2 regions of the Shewanella sp. DAU305 genome follow, and region 1 is predicted to be linked to the other one. Evidence: riboswitches for the same ligand, from Rfam matches in the RefSeq annotation. Region 1 holds a riboswitch; the other holds the start of a gene.
The links. Region 1 has a riboswitch for cobalamin ahead of OX890_RS19390 (TonB-dependent receptor). Riboswitches for the same ligand answer to the same signal wherever they lie in the genome.

Region 1 (8,006 bases):
TTAACAAACAAACAATCCATTTGAAAAGAAAAATCAACTTAAGTATTATGGTTAAAATGTCGAGTTTTTTGCTCAAAGCACCGAAATAGTAAGCCGTTTTGACTGTTTCAGATAAAATATCGGAGAGAAACGTGAGATACAGTAAATTTACCATTGCTTTGTTGTGCTTGTGTGCAAGTAACTCGTATGCCATAGAGTTGATAACTGCAACCGAAAACCAAACAGTAAACCAAATCGAGCAAAAGTTTGAAATTGATAACTTGCTAATCTCTATTAATGATCGCTTATCTAATCATAAGAAAAGTGAATATGATTATGATTCACTATTAATAAACATTGAAAATGAAAAAGAAAATTATAATAAGGCAATATTGGCATTACCCAATGCTATTTTAACAGAAAGTGACCCAATAAATTATTTCAAAGGAATCGAAACCTTAGTAAAAAAAATTGATTCACTTGAAAAAAAATCAGTAGATGACAAAATTAAAAACAAAGAGAACTATCAAGATATACTAAAACAATACGAAGTTATAAATAGTCAGCGTGCAGAAAAAAGTGCGCAGCTTTTTACATTGAAAAAAGAAATTGTTAATCGAATTGTTACTGAACTATCTAGTTCTGATAGTGTTAAGTCCGTTGACCTAGAAAGCTCAATGACCTGCTCAAAATTCCAATCTATAAATGAGTGTTTAAAAGATACTGAAAAGTATACTGTTAAAAACACGATTAATTCAGATCCATTCCTCAGTGATAAAAGTGTACTACTATCATACAAAGTTATTAACGCAAGTATGAATATGAATGGTGAGCTACATTACAAAGTTAATATGACGTTTAAGCCGTCATATAACAATAAAATTGAATCATTACTCAATGAAAAACTGGGCCTTAAGTCCACGGTCATAACCCTTACGAGTAACGTTGATGCAGACTGGTATGTCGATGGCACTAAGGTTGGTACTGGTAAGAAAATTCACCCTGAAGTCACTCTAGGTAAACATGGTATTGTCGCAATATACAAAACCATGAAGAAATCAACCATTGAAACAGTAGAAACCAATGCTATTTTTAACTATAAATTTGGCAAGGTAGAAGATAAATCCGCTACTGATAATGAGGACATTAAGAGTATAGCGAATGTGTCTGCTGCACAGGAGACGAAGTCTAAACAGACTAAGCCTAAATTAACTATGTATGCAAATAAAGAAGAGAGTACATCGAAAGAAATTAATAGCAAAAATGAGACGACTGTCGATAACAGCGATAAAAATAGCTATGAATATTATCTTGGTATTAAACCGCTAAATAAAGAAGAACAAGATAAACAATTTAAGAGTAAATAATAGCAAAAAAAAGCAGCCTTTATATTGAGTTAAAGGCTGCTAAATTCGCTCATTTAGTCAGATATTAAAAACGATAACCAAGGGTTAAACGAATATCTCGACCTCGGCCAGAGTAATAACTATCACCCCAAAGGCCACCGTAATAGCCTGCACTAACATAGTCTTTATCAAATAGGTTATCGATACGCAGGCTGGCAAGCCAAGCATCACGGTTGTAGTTCAAGGCTAAATTACCGAGCACGTAACTGGCCAGCTTATCGCCTTCATTACCGTTATCACCTTCCACAAAGCGATCACCCGTGTAGATAGCTTCGGCAAAGACTTGGAAATGCTCAGCAAAATCCATACTGACATATCCGCGCCCCGTGTGTTTTGCCACCCAAGACAGCTCCTTGCCATCATTATTACCGTCGGTAAATTCGGCATCGATATAGTTATACTCAAGCCCTAGTTGTACTGCTTTAGTCACCTGCCAATCCCAATCGGCACTTGCGCCATAACGACGTGAAGCGTCAGCATTGACATTTGCGCCATCGAAATTACCACCAATAGGTTTAGTGGCGCTTGAGTCATACACAATTTCATCTTCTAAATCGAGACGGTATAAGCTCACTCGTAGGGTTTGGCTAGCAAGAGTCCAATCCCAACCCGCTTCATAGGAGCGACCCGTCTGCGGCTTTAAGCCAAGTACACCAGGCGATGTATAAGCTTGCTCATCCACTTTGGCAAAACGGAAGTTATCATCAGCGCGAACATAAAGTCTGTGCTCAGCAGTTGGACGGTAATTTAAACCCAGTTCAAATGCGTGGGCATTTTCGTCTAAATCCATGCCATTAGGATAGACATTACCATCGACTAACTCGTCGGTCACCCGCGCATAACGACCACCCACAACGTAGCTTAAGGTATGGCTTAAAGGCACTGTGGCTTGTAGATAGGCGCTTTGCATTTGCTGTACATTACTACGCGCCATAGTGTCAAAATCAGCCTTACCACGGCTGATGTCTAAACCTGTGACTAGGTTTAGCTCACCTTGACGCGTACTGTAGTTCGCTAACGCTTTAGGACTAAACATCAACAGTGAGCGTGTGTTACGGCTCTGTCCCCAGTTCAATGATGACACTAAGGTATCGCTGTAATCTAAATCCGCCGCCAGCGCCCAGTTTTGATTGAGCTGATGCTGGTAACCCGTGCGCGCCGCCGTAGTCATTTCATGGGAATATTGCTTATCGTTACCAGAGTAACGTGGGTTATCTTTAAATTGCTTTTCAGTCAGCGAGCCCGGATTTTCACGATCGTTGTCGTAGTAGCTAGTTTCAACAAAGAAGGAGTCTGTGGCCGTTTTATATTGAATGCGACCTAAAATCGACCCTGTTTCATTGGCATTATGCTTGCGGTAGTTGTCACCTTGGTTATAGCTACCAGTGAAAAAGTAACGCCAATCCTTGTTGATCGCGCCAGACACATCACCACGACCTTCATAGGTATCAAAGCTGCCGCCGGATAACTGCACGCTACCACCAGTATTTTCAGGGGATTTAGTGACAATATTGATCACGCCGCCTACCGCTTGGTCGCCATAAAGCACACCCGCACTACCCGATAAAATTTCGATGCGCTCGACTTGGTTAAGCGGTATGGCATTAAGACTAGGAGCAGCGATATCGATATTATTGAGGCGACGACCATCAAGTAAAATCAGCGTGTTATTCACAGCAGTGCTGGCGCTAAAGCCACGCATCGCAAAGCTAGTACCGATGTTATTATCCGAAATTTGAATACCGCTTTGACCGCGTAAAACCTCAGTCACGCTAGTGGCACCGCTCATTTCAATCGCCGCAGCGTCAATCACATTCACATTCGAGGCAATATTTAACGGGGTATTGTCAGAGCGGCCGATCACGACAAGATGCTCGTCGACTTTAGCTGTGCTGGTATCGCCTGCCGCCATAGCGGGCGCGATAACGGAAAAACTGCAAAGGCTACCGATAAGTAGCGCGATTTTGGTTGGATTTGTTCCCATTTTACCTTTAACTCCTGCAAGGAAAACGGGGCATTAGCGCCACGATACTGTTCATTCAGTAAAAGATACTGACAGTGACTATCGCATTTTGAGATCTGCCCACCGAAATCTCAAAAACACCTTTAGGGCCGGTCTCCGGACTTAGGCTATGTTAATCCCTTAAAAATTGGATTAACGCGAGACTGACCTTTTACATTCTGACTATCGGGTTCGGTCTTGAACTCACCAATCAAACGCGGTCTTCTCTCACCTTTTACCGTTGCGGGGGCAGTGCCAGAATTCCACTGGCTTCCCGATTATCTCGCGGCTTTCGCACGCAAGCACCTCAGAAGGTTGACTAAAAATTTGATTCATAGGGTACAGCCATCAATAAAGACTGCTATCGCCCCTTAAGGCTCAGCACATTATAGAGCCTGAGCGCGCGCATTATAGACGTCTATACGGATGAAAGTCCATCAAACTCAAGCGAGCGTCTACAGCCTACTTCAAGGAGAATGGGACTAAAGCGAAGATAAAATCTTGGCTATTATCCGCCTGCAATGGCGGTTTATCGGCAGAAAAAACGGCACCTCGCATCGACTTATGCAACAGATACAAATCTTTATTGCCACTGACAACCGTATAGTAGCCAATTTCCCCTTGAGGAGTTGAAGCATAGGCTTTGGGATTCAGTGGCGTCACACCGTGCATATTGGGCATGGCTGTACAGCCTAGAATAGCCTTAAATCCAGCGTGTCCATCGACTTCAGTGTCGCCTAACTTCTGGTACACCACCTCGCCATCACAGGTCGATTTATAGGTCTCGGCCATCGCATCTAAAAAACGCTCAGGGCTAATACTCTCGGCCATATCCTTAAAACCCTGCACGCAAAATAGCGTACTCCACTGGGTTAATGCTTCCTGCTCTGGCACAAACTCTGCCATAAACATGCCTGCTTGCTCCTCATGATAAGCCTGTTTCCAGCCCGCAGGCAGATTGAACCCTAATTGCTGACCAAATACGGGCAATACATGGGTATGAGCAGCGCCGCTTTCGCTCCGGGGCATAGCTAATGTGGCTTGAACTGGCTCTGAGCCAATTAAGCTGCAGAGTAACAACACACTGGCACCTTGAAATAATCCAATAGGTGAACACAATGCTAATTTCATACTTATCATCCTTGTATCGCACTTATAACTAATACTAATTAATACGACATCATGAAATTGAACAGAAAACACCCAGCATTCTAGCGAATAACCCAGATTGAAAACAGTCAAAAGCCTAGATTAACTGCCACTTTGAAAGAAATAATCACTATCACGGCGTAAATAACAGAGAAATACTCCGTTTATCTGCGCCGTGATGGTAAAAGAGGTTAGTGCTATTCGCTAAACAGCCACATTTTTACTTCAGGTTTAGGCCTTTCCTGACTCAGAATCACCTGTCTTTGTTCTGGCGTTTCGCATTGGGTAACAGGGGTAAAATCCAGCGGCTTAATCACCAACGAATCGGCTGGCTGCAGCGGAGATTTGGCGAACATCTCGTTATTCATCGACCAAGAGACCCATTCCCCCTTTTCACTGATCCCGACATAACCCTCACCCGCCCTCGCTAACCAAGTTAATCGCGGGATGCGTTCTATGAGCTTCTCGACATTTTCTAGGTTAGCCCTATAGCCTACTGGCACGACTTTGCCGTCAGGACGGGTGAATACAAATGATGCTGAACCTATGGTGATTTTGCTTCCCTCCTGCCAATATCGATTGAGGATCTCTTGGGCATAGTGAAAACCATATAGATAGGCGTAGTCACTGTCATCGACGAGGATTTGCGGTACGGCATTGTCACGCAGCAACAGAAATCCCGTGCCGACACTGACAATACTGTTAACGCCTTTAATATCCGTTTGTTTGAGCCAATCGATACCGCAGTTCGTTTCATTGCCCCAAAAGTGCGCCTCTCCCGCTGGACTTAAGATTGCAAAAGCACAGCTATTTGACATAATACTCACGACATCCTGTAGCGCACTGCGAATAGGGTAAATATCGCTACTCTGCCCCCAAGTCACGACACTGCCATCCTTTTTCAAAGCGGCATAGGTCCCTTGGGTATACTCAACACGCACAACATCCATTAACTGCGGCAGCAGCTTTTTCATATTGGTTGAACGTTCAATTTGCCCCCAAATCACAGTGCTGCCGTCTTTCTTAAGTGCCGTAAAACTTCGTCCTTCGGCAAAGATATCAACTATATCCACCAGTTTATCCTGCACATGTTGGCTATTGCCGCCTTCGGGCCCATAACCCCAAGTGTGCACTTTTCCACTGGCATCGAGTGCGGCTACCGCCTCACGGTTAGCATAGAGTTTAGTGATGTTTGTCATACGGCTTTGAAGGGCTTTGTCGAGGCTCAGTTTCCCAGCACGTCCCCAGTACACCACAGTGCCATCTTCACGCAGGGCGGCAAAACCTTCCTTTACAGGCACGACTTGTTTAACGTGTTTAAGCTCCGCAGCAACTTCGCGGCTATCGCCGCCGCTAAAACTGTTTCCCCAAGTGATCACATCGCCATTTTGGGTGATGGCAGCCACTGCCATATCATTTGCTACAACGGTATTTACCGCGGGTAAATCACAGGGAATATGGCGATACTGCGGACTCGGTTTTTCCTTAAATTGGATGAGTTTACCGTTATCGAACTGCAGCAATGACTCGTTATTGCTTTCAATAATGGCCATAGGTTGAGGATCGCTGCAGCCAGAGATCTGCATGGCAACCATGCCCGCGAGTAAAGCCTTAGGCCAAGTGATTCGATGAGTGAGCATTACTTATTTCCTTGTATTTGCTTGGATATGTCATTCAATGTTGTGCAGCGGACAGAGCGAGAATGGATTTACCTAACATCGCCTAGTGTCAAAAACGGGCAGAATTCTAGCAGCTTGTTAATAAAAAGACGAAAACGCTCACAGTTTGCTCTGCAAGTACCCTCCACATGCTAGCGCCTAACTTATGGCATGCTATTCTAAGCATCCAGTACCGCTGTTTAAAGGAGTAACAGTATGACTCGTCACATCATTCTTGATTGCGATCCCGGCCATGACGATGCTATCGCGCTGATCTTAGCCTTAGCTCACCCAGACCTTGTTCCCCTTGCCGTCACGACTAGCGCAGGCAATCAAACCCCAGATAAAACCCTCAACAACGCACTGCGGATCTTAACCCTGTTAAACCGTGGTGATATCCCAGTCGCGGGCGGTGCCACTAAGCCGCTAACACGTCAACTGATTATCGCTGACAATGTTCACGGCGAGACTGGCCTCGATGGCCCAGCATTGCCTGAACCTAGCTTCAGCCCACAAGCCATAACGGCCGTTGAACTGATGGCGCAGCAAATCCGCCAAAGCACACAGCCAGTGACTTTAGTGCCCACAGGGCCGCTGACTAACATCGCCCTTTTACTGGCGAGTCATAGCGAGCTGCACCCTAAAATCGAGCGCATTGTACTGATGGGCGGCGCCGCGGGTGTCGGTAATTGGACCCCAGCTGCCGAGTTTAATATTTTTGTCGATCCCGAAGCCGCCGATATTGTCTTTAAGTCAGGCATTCCCATCACTATGTGCGGGCTCGATGTGACCCATCAAGCGCAAATCATGGATGAAGATATAGAACGGATTCGCGCCATCCCAAATCCAATTGCTCAGTGCGTCGCCGAGTTATTGGATTTCTTTATGATTTACCACAGAGATCCTAAATGGGGCTTTATTGGCGCGCCATTGCACGACCCCTGTACTATCGCTTGGTTGCTCAAACCTGAACTATTTGAGGCACAAGATTGCTGGGTCGGGATTGAAACCCAAAGCGAGTTGACCTTAGGCATGACAGTGGTTGATCGCTATCAACTCACAGGCAAACCCGCCAATGCGACTGTGCTATTTGGGCTCGACAGACTAGGTTTTGTCGATTTACTGGTAGACAGTTTACGTGTCTATGATCCAACTTATCTCAATCGCAGATGAAAGTAACAGTGAGTTTTCTATGAGCCAGATACTCGTTATCGGCAGTGCAAATGCCGACCATGTGATGAAATTTGAGTACCTGCCCGCTGCAGGGAAAACCTTAATGAGCCGAGATTATCGCCTCGAACTGGGCGGCAAAGGTGCCAACCAAGCCGTCGCCTGCGCGCGTTTAGCCAAACCTGGCTCCCGCACTGACTTTATCTGCCACCTCGGCCAAGACAGTATCGGCGATGATATGCGTCAAAGCTGGATTAAAGATGGCATAAGTACAGAAGGAATTAGCCAAATAGCGGAGCAGAGTACCGGTACCGCGATGATTTTTATCGGTGACAACGGTGAAAATACCATTGGTGTTGCTGCGGGTGCCAACGCCACTCTTTCACCCGATGATTTAGAACATCACTATGCTCTGTTTGCTAATGCTCAGTACTTATTAGCACAATTAGAAACCCCTGCAGCCACAGTGGCAAAAGCATTACAAATGGCCAAAAATCTTGGTGTGACGACGGTATTAAATCCCGCTCCAGCGACGGCACTTGGGCAAGATTGCCTCAAGTGGGTAGATATAATTACGCCTAATGAGACAGAAGCAGAAGCCTTAACAGGGGTTGAAATAAATCATCTCGATGATGCCCAAAT
Region 2 (8,006 bases), 2.0 Mb from region 1:
TGAGGATTTCAGGGTAGTGGCCGTGCAATTCCCACGAGCGGAAAAACGGTGTCCAGTCGATACGCTCGACTAAGTCTTCTAATGGATAATTATCAAATACTTGGCGACCGAGCACGTTTGGCGTAAACGGGGTGTAGTTGGCCCAATCGTGTTGGCAGCGGTTTTCACGGGCCGCTTCGAGTGACACTATCTCTTTGCGCTTGGCTTGGGATAAACGCTTAGTGCGCATGTCGTCGTATTCAGCATAGGTTTCGTCTATGGTCGCTTGGCGTGTCTCGTTGTTGATGAGCTTGCTCACCATAGGCACGGCGCGGGACGCATCGGCGATATAAATGGCGCCATGGGGATAATGGGGCGCAATCTTCACCGCTGTGTGGATTTTAGAGCAAGTGGCACCGCCGATAATCGCCGGAATGGTTAAGCCTTCGCGGTGGAAGGTTTTCACGTTATGCACCATCTCGTCCAGACTCGGCGTGATGAGCCCCGACATGCCGATGATATCGATATTGTGTTCTTTCACGGCGTCGAGAATTCGCTCCACCGACACCATCACACCTAAATCGAATACCTCGAAACCGTTACAGGCGAGCACCACGCCGACGATATTCTTGCCGATATCGTGCACGTCACCTTTTACTGTCACCATCAAAATCTTGCCGTTAGATTGGCCTTCGACCTTTTCTAGCTCGATATAGGGGTTTAAGTAAGCCACGGCTTTTTTCATCACCCGCGCCGATTTCACCACCTGCGGCAGGAACATTTTGCCCGAGCCGAACAAGTCGCCGACCACGTTCATGCCGTCCATCAAGGCGCCTTCAATCACATCCAGCGGACGTTTCGCTTCTTGGCGCGCGGCTTCGGTGTCTTCATCGATAAATTCGGTAATGCCTTTGACGAGCGCATGGGATAAGCGTTGACTCACTGGCCAGCTGCGCCATTCTAAATCTTCTTTTTTGCCGACCTGTGCGCCATCACCGCGGAATTTCTCTGCGATTTCAAGTAACTGCTCGGTATTGCTCGAGCCTTCGACTGGGCAGGGCAAGTTAAGCACCACGTTTTCGACCCGTACTTTAAGCTCAGGGTCGATATCGTCGTAAATGGCTAACTGACCCGCGTTGACAATACCCATGTCCATGCCGACTTTGATGGCGTGGTACAGGAATACCGCGTGAATCGCTTCGCGTACTGGATTGTTACCGCGGAACGAGAACGACACGTTCGACACACCGCCCGAAATCATCGCGTGGGGCAGGGTGGCTTTAATCGCTTTGATGGCATCAATAAAATCGACTGCATAGTTGTCGTGTTCATCGATACCTGTGGCGATGGCGAAAATGTTCGGGTCGAAGATGATGTCTTCTGGCGGAAAGCCGACCTTATCAACCAGCACCCTATAAGCGCGGGTACAGATTTCGATTTTACGCGCCTTGGTATCGGCCTGACCTTGTTCGTCGAACGCCATGATAATGGCCGCCGCGCCGTAGCGTTTCACCAGTGTTGCTTGCTCGATAAACTTGGCTTCGCCTTCTTTGAGGGAAATCGAGTTAACTATGCCTTTGCCTTGAATACATTTTAGGCCAGCTTCGATGACTTCCCACTTAGAGGAATCGATCATAATCGGTACGCGGCTGATGTCGGGCTCAGAGGCGATCAAGTTTAAAAACTTGTGCATGATCTCGGCGCCATCGAGCATGCCTTCGTCCATGTTGATGTCGATGATCTGCGCGCCGCTTTCGACTTGCTCGCGGGCCACATCGAGCGCTTGCTCAAACTTACCGTCTTTGATCAGCTTTAAAAACTTGGCCGAACCTGTGACGTTGGTGCGCTCCCCCACGTTAACGAACAGGGATTGGGCATCGATAGTCAGTGGTTCCAAACCGGCTAAGCGGCAGGCGACGGGGATATCGGGTAAAACGCGCGGGTTATGTCTGTCGACCGCTTCGCGAATAACGCGGATATGTTCAGGCGTACTACCACAGCAACCACCGATAATATTGAGCATGCCTTCGCGCGCCCAATCTTCGATCACATTCGCCATGTCCTCTGGAGTTTCATCATAGCCGCCAAACTCGTTCGGCAGGCCCGCGTTCGGATGCGCCGACACATAACACTCACTGATGCGGGATAATTCTTCGACGTACGGGCGCAGCTCTTTTGGTCCGAGCGCACAGTTAAGGCCGATAGATAATGGCTTGATATGGCGCAGGGAATTATAAAAAGCTTCGGTGGTTTGACCGGTAAGGGTGCGGCCAGAGGCATCGGTAATGGTGCCCGAGATCATGATAGGTAAGCGGTCACTCGAATGCTGGCCAAATAAGTCATCAAATACCGATTCAATCGCAAACAGTGCAGCCTTGGCGTTTAAGGTATCGAATATGGTCTCGACCATAATGATATCCGCGCCGCCTTCAATCAGCGCCTTAGTGGATTCTTTGTAAGCAGTCACTAACTCATCGAAGCTGACGTTGCGATATCCTGGGTCGTTCACATCTGGACTAATCGAACAAGTACGGTTAGTGGGGCCTAACACACCGGCGACGTAGCGTGGAATGCCTGTGGCAGCAAAGACTTCATCACAGGCTTGACGGGCGAGTCGGGCGCCGGCTAAGTTAATTTCGGCGGACAGCGACTGCATGTCGTAGTCGGCCATGGCAATAGTCGTAGCATTAAAGGTGTTGGTTTCAATGATGTCGGCACCGGCGTTTAAGTAGTCGGTGTGAATTTGTTTGATGATGTGGGGTTGCGACAACACCAATAAATCGTTGTTGCCTTTGACGTCAGTGTGCCAATCTTTAAAGCGTTCGCCGCGATAATCCTCTTCTTCGAGCTTGTGGTCTTGGATCATAGTGCCCATAGCACCGTCTAAGATTAGAATGCGCTCAGCAAGCTGTTTACGAATGTCTGCCAATATCTGGCCGGCTTTGGTAGAGGGTATCGTCATAAATAATTACCTTAAATACAGCTAAGTTAAGTCCAAGCATCGACCCTTGTTATGCTAAGTGCAGGGTAAAGCGTGTTGTGCAGTCCAGATATCGGCTCTCGTTATCGACCCTAGTGAGTGATCTAAATTAGCTAACTTAGTTAGGCTAAGTGCATTCCATTCTGCTCGGTCGACATGTTGACTACTCGTTTTAGTTATTCATTGTTAGAGATTGGTTTTGGACATTTAAACGTATAGACGTCCATAATACGCGACTTATGATTGTCAGGGCAAGGTCAAAATTGACTGACGACAATTGAGTCCTATCAGCACTTTTCACCCAGTTTAACGGCTCTTTTTGTAGGACTAGTTGTAGAGCTAGTTGTTGGGCTAGGGCGTAATTGAGTATATAGGACGACGGGTCTAATGTGGGCTTTCAACAAAATGTGCCACGAGTGATAGACATAGGAATACGATGAAACAAGTTCGATTGTTATTGTTACGCCACGGCGAGTGTGAAGGCGGCGCAATTTTACGCGGCCGTGTGGATGTGCCTTTGAGTGAAAAGGGCTGGCAGCAAATGTCGGCAGCGGTTGAGGCGCAGGCAAGTACCTGCAGCGCGATTTATAGTTCGACTTCACGCCGCTGCGGCGAATTTGCCCAAGCCTTTGCCGCCGAATTGCATTCGACGGCGGCATTGATATCTGAGTCAAGGCCATTGCAGGCGCAGTTTTTATCGGGTTTACAGGAAATTGATTTTGGTGATTGGGACGGTCGTCGGCTCGATGAGCTGTATCAGCAAGAGGGCGAATGCTTAGCGGCCTATTGGCAGAACCCTTGGCAAACACCGCCGCCCAATGGTGAGACTATGGCAAGCTTCGAGTCGCGGGTGAATGGCGCCATTGACCAGATACTCGCCGCCGAGTTTGAACGATTGACCGTCGACTCACATAACGCCGAGCAGGCTGTGGGAGCGAGTCTGGGAGTGAGCGTGGCTGCGGGCGAACTGGCTGCCAAAGTATGGGTGGTGACCCACGGCGGAGTGATCCGTCATTTAATGGCGCGCGCCCTTGGGGTTGAACGGGCGGTGGGCTTTTACAGTCAACTCGATTTACCCGTGGCGGCCGTGGTGAGCATTAATGTGCTGCAGGATGAGCACGGCGTTTGTTACTGGCGTTTAGATTGGCCGAGCGGGCGCTGCGAGTGATCCGCGTTGCCCTAAGGTGAAGATTTTTCTTGTCTTACCAGCGTGATTGTCGATTGCCTATTAAGGTAAATATAGGATAATGCTTTTTCCTGACGTCCCCTGACGCACGCGGCCTTGCAAGGCTGGTGGCAGTGTACCGGATGACGTCACAGAAATAGGTGTTGGGAGTTTTGAGTCGTGCGAGTGTGTTCTGTGGCAGTTATGGCCGAGACACGCTGCAAAGGCTTGAAATCAATCTCAACATAATAGGGAATCGGGGAGCTGCTTGTCAGTCAGCCCGAACTGTGCCCGCAACTGTGAGTGACTTTTTATATTGTTTTCAATAGAAAAGTGACGAGTCAGGAGACCTGCCTATTTCTGTTATCGCTGCGTGCAGCCTTAGTTCTCGAGCGGGTGACTCGAGGGAGCCGATGACAATGTGCACAACCTTTTTTAATTCAGGTTTGGACTCGCTAGGAGCACCACTTTGGTGAAACTCTCTGCCATCCAAACGAGCCATGCTTTGAATGACAGCGACACTCGCCCGTCAGCGAGCCAGACGGTCGCGCTCGATGTCAGCCAGTTAAGCTGGTGTATCGATGGCAAAACCATTCTTTCCAATATTAACTTTGCGCTGCCAACGGGGCAGATGTTGGGTTTGATTGGGCCTAACGGTGCGGGTAAGTCTAGCTTGCTACGCTGTTTGTATCGGTTTGTTCGCCCGACTCAGGGCAAAATTACCCTGTTTGATCAAGATATTGAGCGTTTGTCGCCCAAGGCGTTTGCCTGCCGCGTCGCTGTAGTGCAGCAAGACACGCCGCACTATTTTGATTTAACCACAGAGCAATTGGTCAGCATGGGCTTAACACCGCATAAGGGCATGTTCGATACCAATTCGAGCTGTGATGGCGAGCGCATTACCAAAGCCTTAGAGAAAGTCGGCCTCAGTCATAAAATGCATCAACAGTACGAGCACTTATCCGGCGGTGAAAAGCAGCGTGCCTTGATCGCCCGCGCCATAGTGCAGCAGCCGCAACTGTTGATCCTCGACGAGCCAACCAATCACCTCGATGTGCGTTATCAAATCCAAATCCTCGAATTAGTGCGTAGCCTTGGCATCAGCGTGATTGCCTCTATTCACGATCTCAATTTAGCCAGCGCCCTGTGCGACAGTTTATTGTTGATCCATAACGGTGAAGTCAGCGCTATGGGCACGCCAACTGAGGTATTAACCGAGGCGCGAATTGGTGATGTGTTCGGCGTGTGCGCTCAGGTGTCGACCCATCCACAACATAAAAAGCCCTTAATCAGCTACTTTTATGGCTACCATGATTCGACGCACAACATGGCTAATGCTTTGGCTGAGCGAGGCGAGGGCGGATGATTCAGGGAGTAAACAGCATTTCATCTTACATTTGGGGCGTATCGTGACACCTTTGACGAGACAACAACTGATGCTGGTCGCATTAGGCATAATCACTTTGATAACCCCCATTGCCGCCACGAGTTTTGGCGCGGCGAACATCAGTTTTATGGATGTTATCCAAGTGTTTATCAATAAAATGGCCAACCTCACTCAAGCCAATGGCATGACGGAGCGCATCGTGATGGAGCTCAGACTGCCGCGTATTTTACTGGCCTTTGTGGCGGGTGCGGGCTTGTCTTTGGCGGGCAGCGTGCTGCAAACCGTGACCCGCAATCCATTGGCCGACCCTTATCTGTTTGGCATTAGCTCAGGCGCGTCCTTTGGCGCTGTGGTGATGTTGACGTTATTTACGGGGTCTGGATTTTTTGAGAATACGGGTATGGCGGCGAACTCGGGGATTTTTAGTGGCTCGGGCGCCTTGTCGGGTTTGCTTTGGTTTAGCTTGCCCTTCGGCGCTTTTATTGGCGCCAGTTTGTCGGTACTGATAGTGCTGGCCTTGTCTGGCCTTGGGCTCAATAGCCAAGTGGAGCGCATGTTGCTCTCAGGCGTGGCGACCTCCTTTATGTTCGGCGCGCTAACGAGTCTGCTGCTGTATTTCGCCAGTCCGCAGGCGACGGCTTCTGTTTTGTTTTGGAGTTTAGGCAGTTTTGCCAAGGCCAGTTGGTCCTTATTAGTGCTGCCGACACTGGTGATTGGCGCGAGTTTGTTCATTATTTTAGGCATGAAACGGCAGATCATGGCGTTGCAAGCGGGGGATGAAACGGCGCATACCTTAGGGGTGAATGTGCCTAAGTTGCGACTCAATATGTTGCTGCTCTGCTCCTTGATTACCGCGATTTTGGTCGCCACCTGCGGCGGTATTGGCTTTGTCGGATTAATGATCCCCCACACAGTGCGCATGCTGTTTCCCGGTCGTCAGCCGATTATTTTAACGGCGCTGGTGGGCGGATTATTTATGGTGTGGATTGATGTGCTGGCGCGCTGTTTGTTAGGCAATCAAGAGTTGCCCGTGGGGATTATCACGGCGGCCATAGGTAGCATGTTCTTTTTGCTGATTTTGCGTAAACGCAGAGTCATGGCGTAAACACCTAGTCAGAACGTAATCCTAGAGTCATCTAGCAAGCGCAGACTGGCGAGATAATCAGCATTTTTGTTGATATCTGCCCCGCGATTGGAAATGCAAAATTGGACATGTTAGTCATAGACGCAGGATGCGTTGTGGTTATTTAAGATAATAAGTGGAGTGTGGATGTCTCAGTCAGCCGTGTCTTTTCAAATCAGCCCTGTGAGTAAAGCGCAGGATCCGCTGATCCAGCAAAAAATTGATCTTAAGACTAAGCCGCCCGGCGCCTTAGGTCAGCTCGAATCCTTAGCCTTACAGATTGCCCGCGTGCAAGCGACTGATTCACAACAAACGGATCAGCCACAAAATACTGTGCTGAAAATCGTTCATCCAACCATGTTAGTGTTTGCGGGTGATCATGGTATTGCCGCAGAAGGCGTGTCGATTGCCCCTAGCGAAGTGACGCGCCAAATGGTGCAAAACTTTGCCCATGGCGGCGCGGCGATTAACGTTTTTTGTCGGCAGGTGGGCTTTAGGCTCGAAGTGATCGATTGCGGCATTTTAACGCCAGTCGAAGGGGTTGAAGGCATTATCGATCAACGTCTTGGCGCGGGCACAGGGGCGATTCATTTAGAGCCCGCGATGGCGCTGGAAACCGTCGATAAAGGCTTTGCGATGGCGCGCGATTTAATTGAACGTCACCATCAAGCAGGTTGTAACTTAGTCGCCTTTGGCGAAATGGGCATAGGCAATACCTCAGCGGCGGCGGCCATTATGGCGGCGATCATGCAGCTCGATGTGATTGATTGTGTCGGCCGTGGCACGGGCATTAATAGCGAAACCTTAGAACGTAAACTGATGCTGATTGAGCTGGCGTTATTGCTGCATCAAAGTGCCTTAACTGGGCCCAAATCAGTGCTAGCTTGCCTTGGTGGCTTTGAAATTGTGCAGATGACGGGCGCGATGTTAGCTGCTGCCGAGCGCAAAATGCTGGTGGTTGTGGACGGTTTTATCGCCACGGCGGCAGCATTAGTCGCGGTGCAAATCGCCCCTAATGTGCGCGATTATTTGATTTTCGCCCACCAGTCAGACGAGCAAGGCCATCAGCGGATGTTAGAATTTTTGCAGGCGAAACCTTTATTATCACTCGGGCTGAGATTAGGTGAAGGTACGGGCGCAGCTTTGGCGTTGCCGCTTATTCAAGCCTCAGTAAATTTTTACAATCAAATGGCGAGTTTTAGTGATGCGGGGATTGAGGCTGTTGTATGATGTGCTCTGCTAAGTCGCTTATTTTACTTATTTAAAATAATAACTTTTTAGCCAACCGTTTTAATCTTAAACCTTGCAGCAAGTGTTAATTCACTAAGGATGCTTTATGTCAGAACGCGAAAGCTGGCACAAAGAGATAGAT

Region 2: linked by a shared signal. The riboswitch ahead of OX890_RS06690 (ABC transporter ATP-binding protein) and the one ahead of OX890_RS19390 (TonB-dependent receptor) in region 1 are both predicted to bind cobalamin.

The regions. Positions count from the first base shown of each region.
Region 1 covers NZ_CP113808.1:4,563,998-4,572,003, forward strand. The annotation lists gene OX890_RS19385 (hypothetical protein) at 132-1,346, shown strand; gene OX890_RS19390 (TonB-dependent receptor) at 1,411-3,369, opposite strand; cobalamin riboswitch at 3,479-3,712, opposite strand; gene OX890_RS19395 (hypothetical protein) at 3,850-4,518, opposite strand; gene OX890_RS19400 (hypothetical protein) at 4,734-6,176, opposite strand; gene rihA (pyrimidine-specific ribonucleoside hydrolase RihA) at 6,411-7,367, shown strand; gene rbsK (ribokinase) at 7,387-8,006, shown strand, end outside.
Region 2 covers NZ_CP113808.1:1,547,446-1,555,451, forward strand. The annotation lists gene metH (methionine synthase) at 1-2,941, opposite strand, end outside; gene OX890_RS06685 (histidine phosphatase family protein) at 3,396-4,127, shown strand; cobalamin riboswitch at 4,332-4,496, shown strand; gene OX890_RS06690 (ABC transporter ATP-binding protein) at 4,597-5,490, shown strand; gene OX890_RS06695 (FecCD family ABC transporter permease) at 5,459-6,616, shown strand; gene cobT (nicotinate-nucleotide--dimethylbenzimidazole phosphoribosyltransferase) at 6,782-7,864, shown strand; gene OX890_RS06705 (adenosylcobinamide-GDP ribazoletransferase) at 7,971-8,006, shown strand, end outside.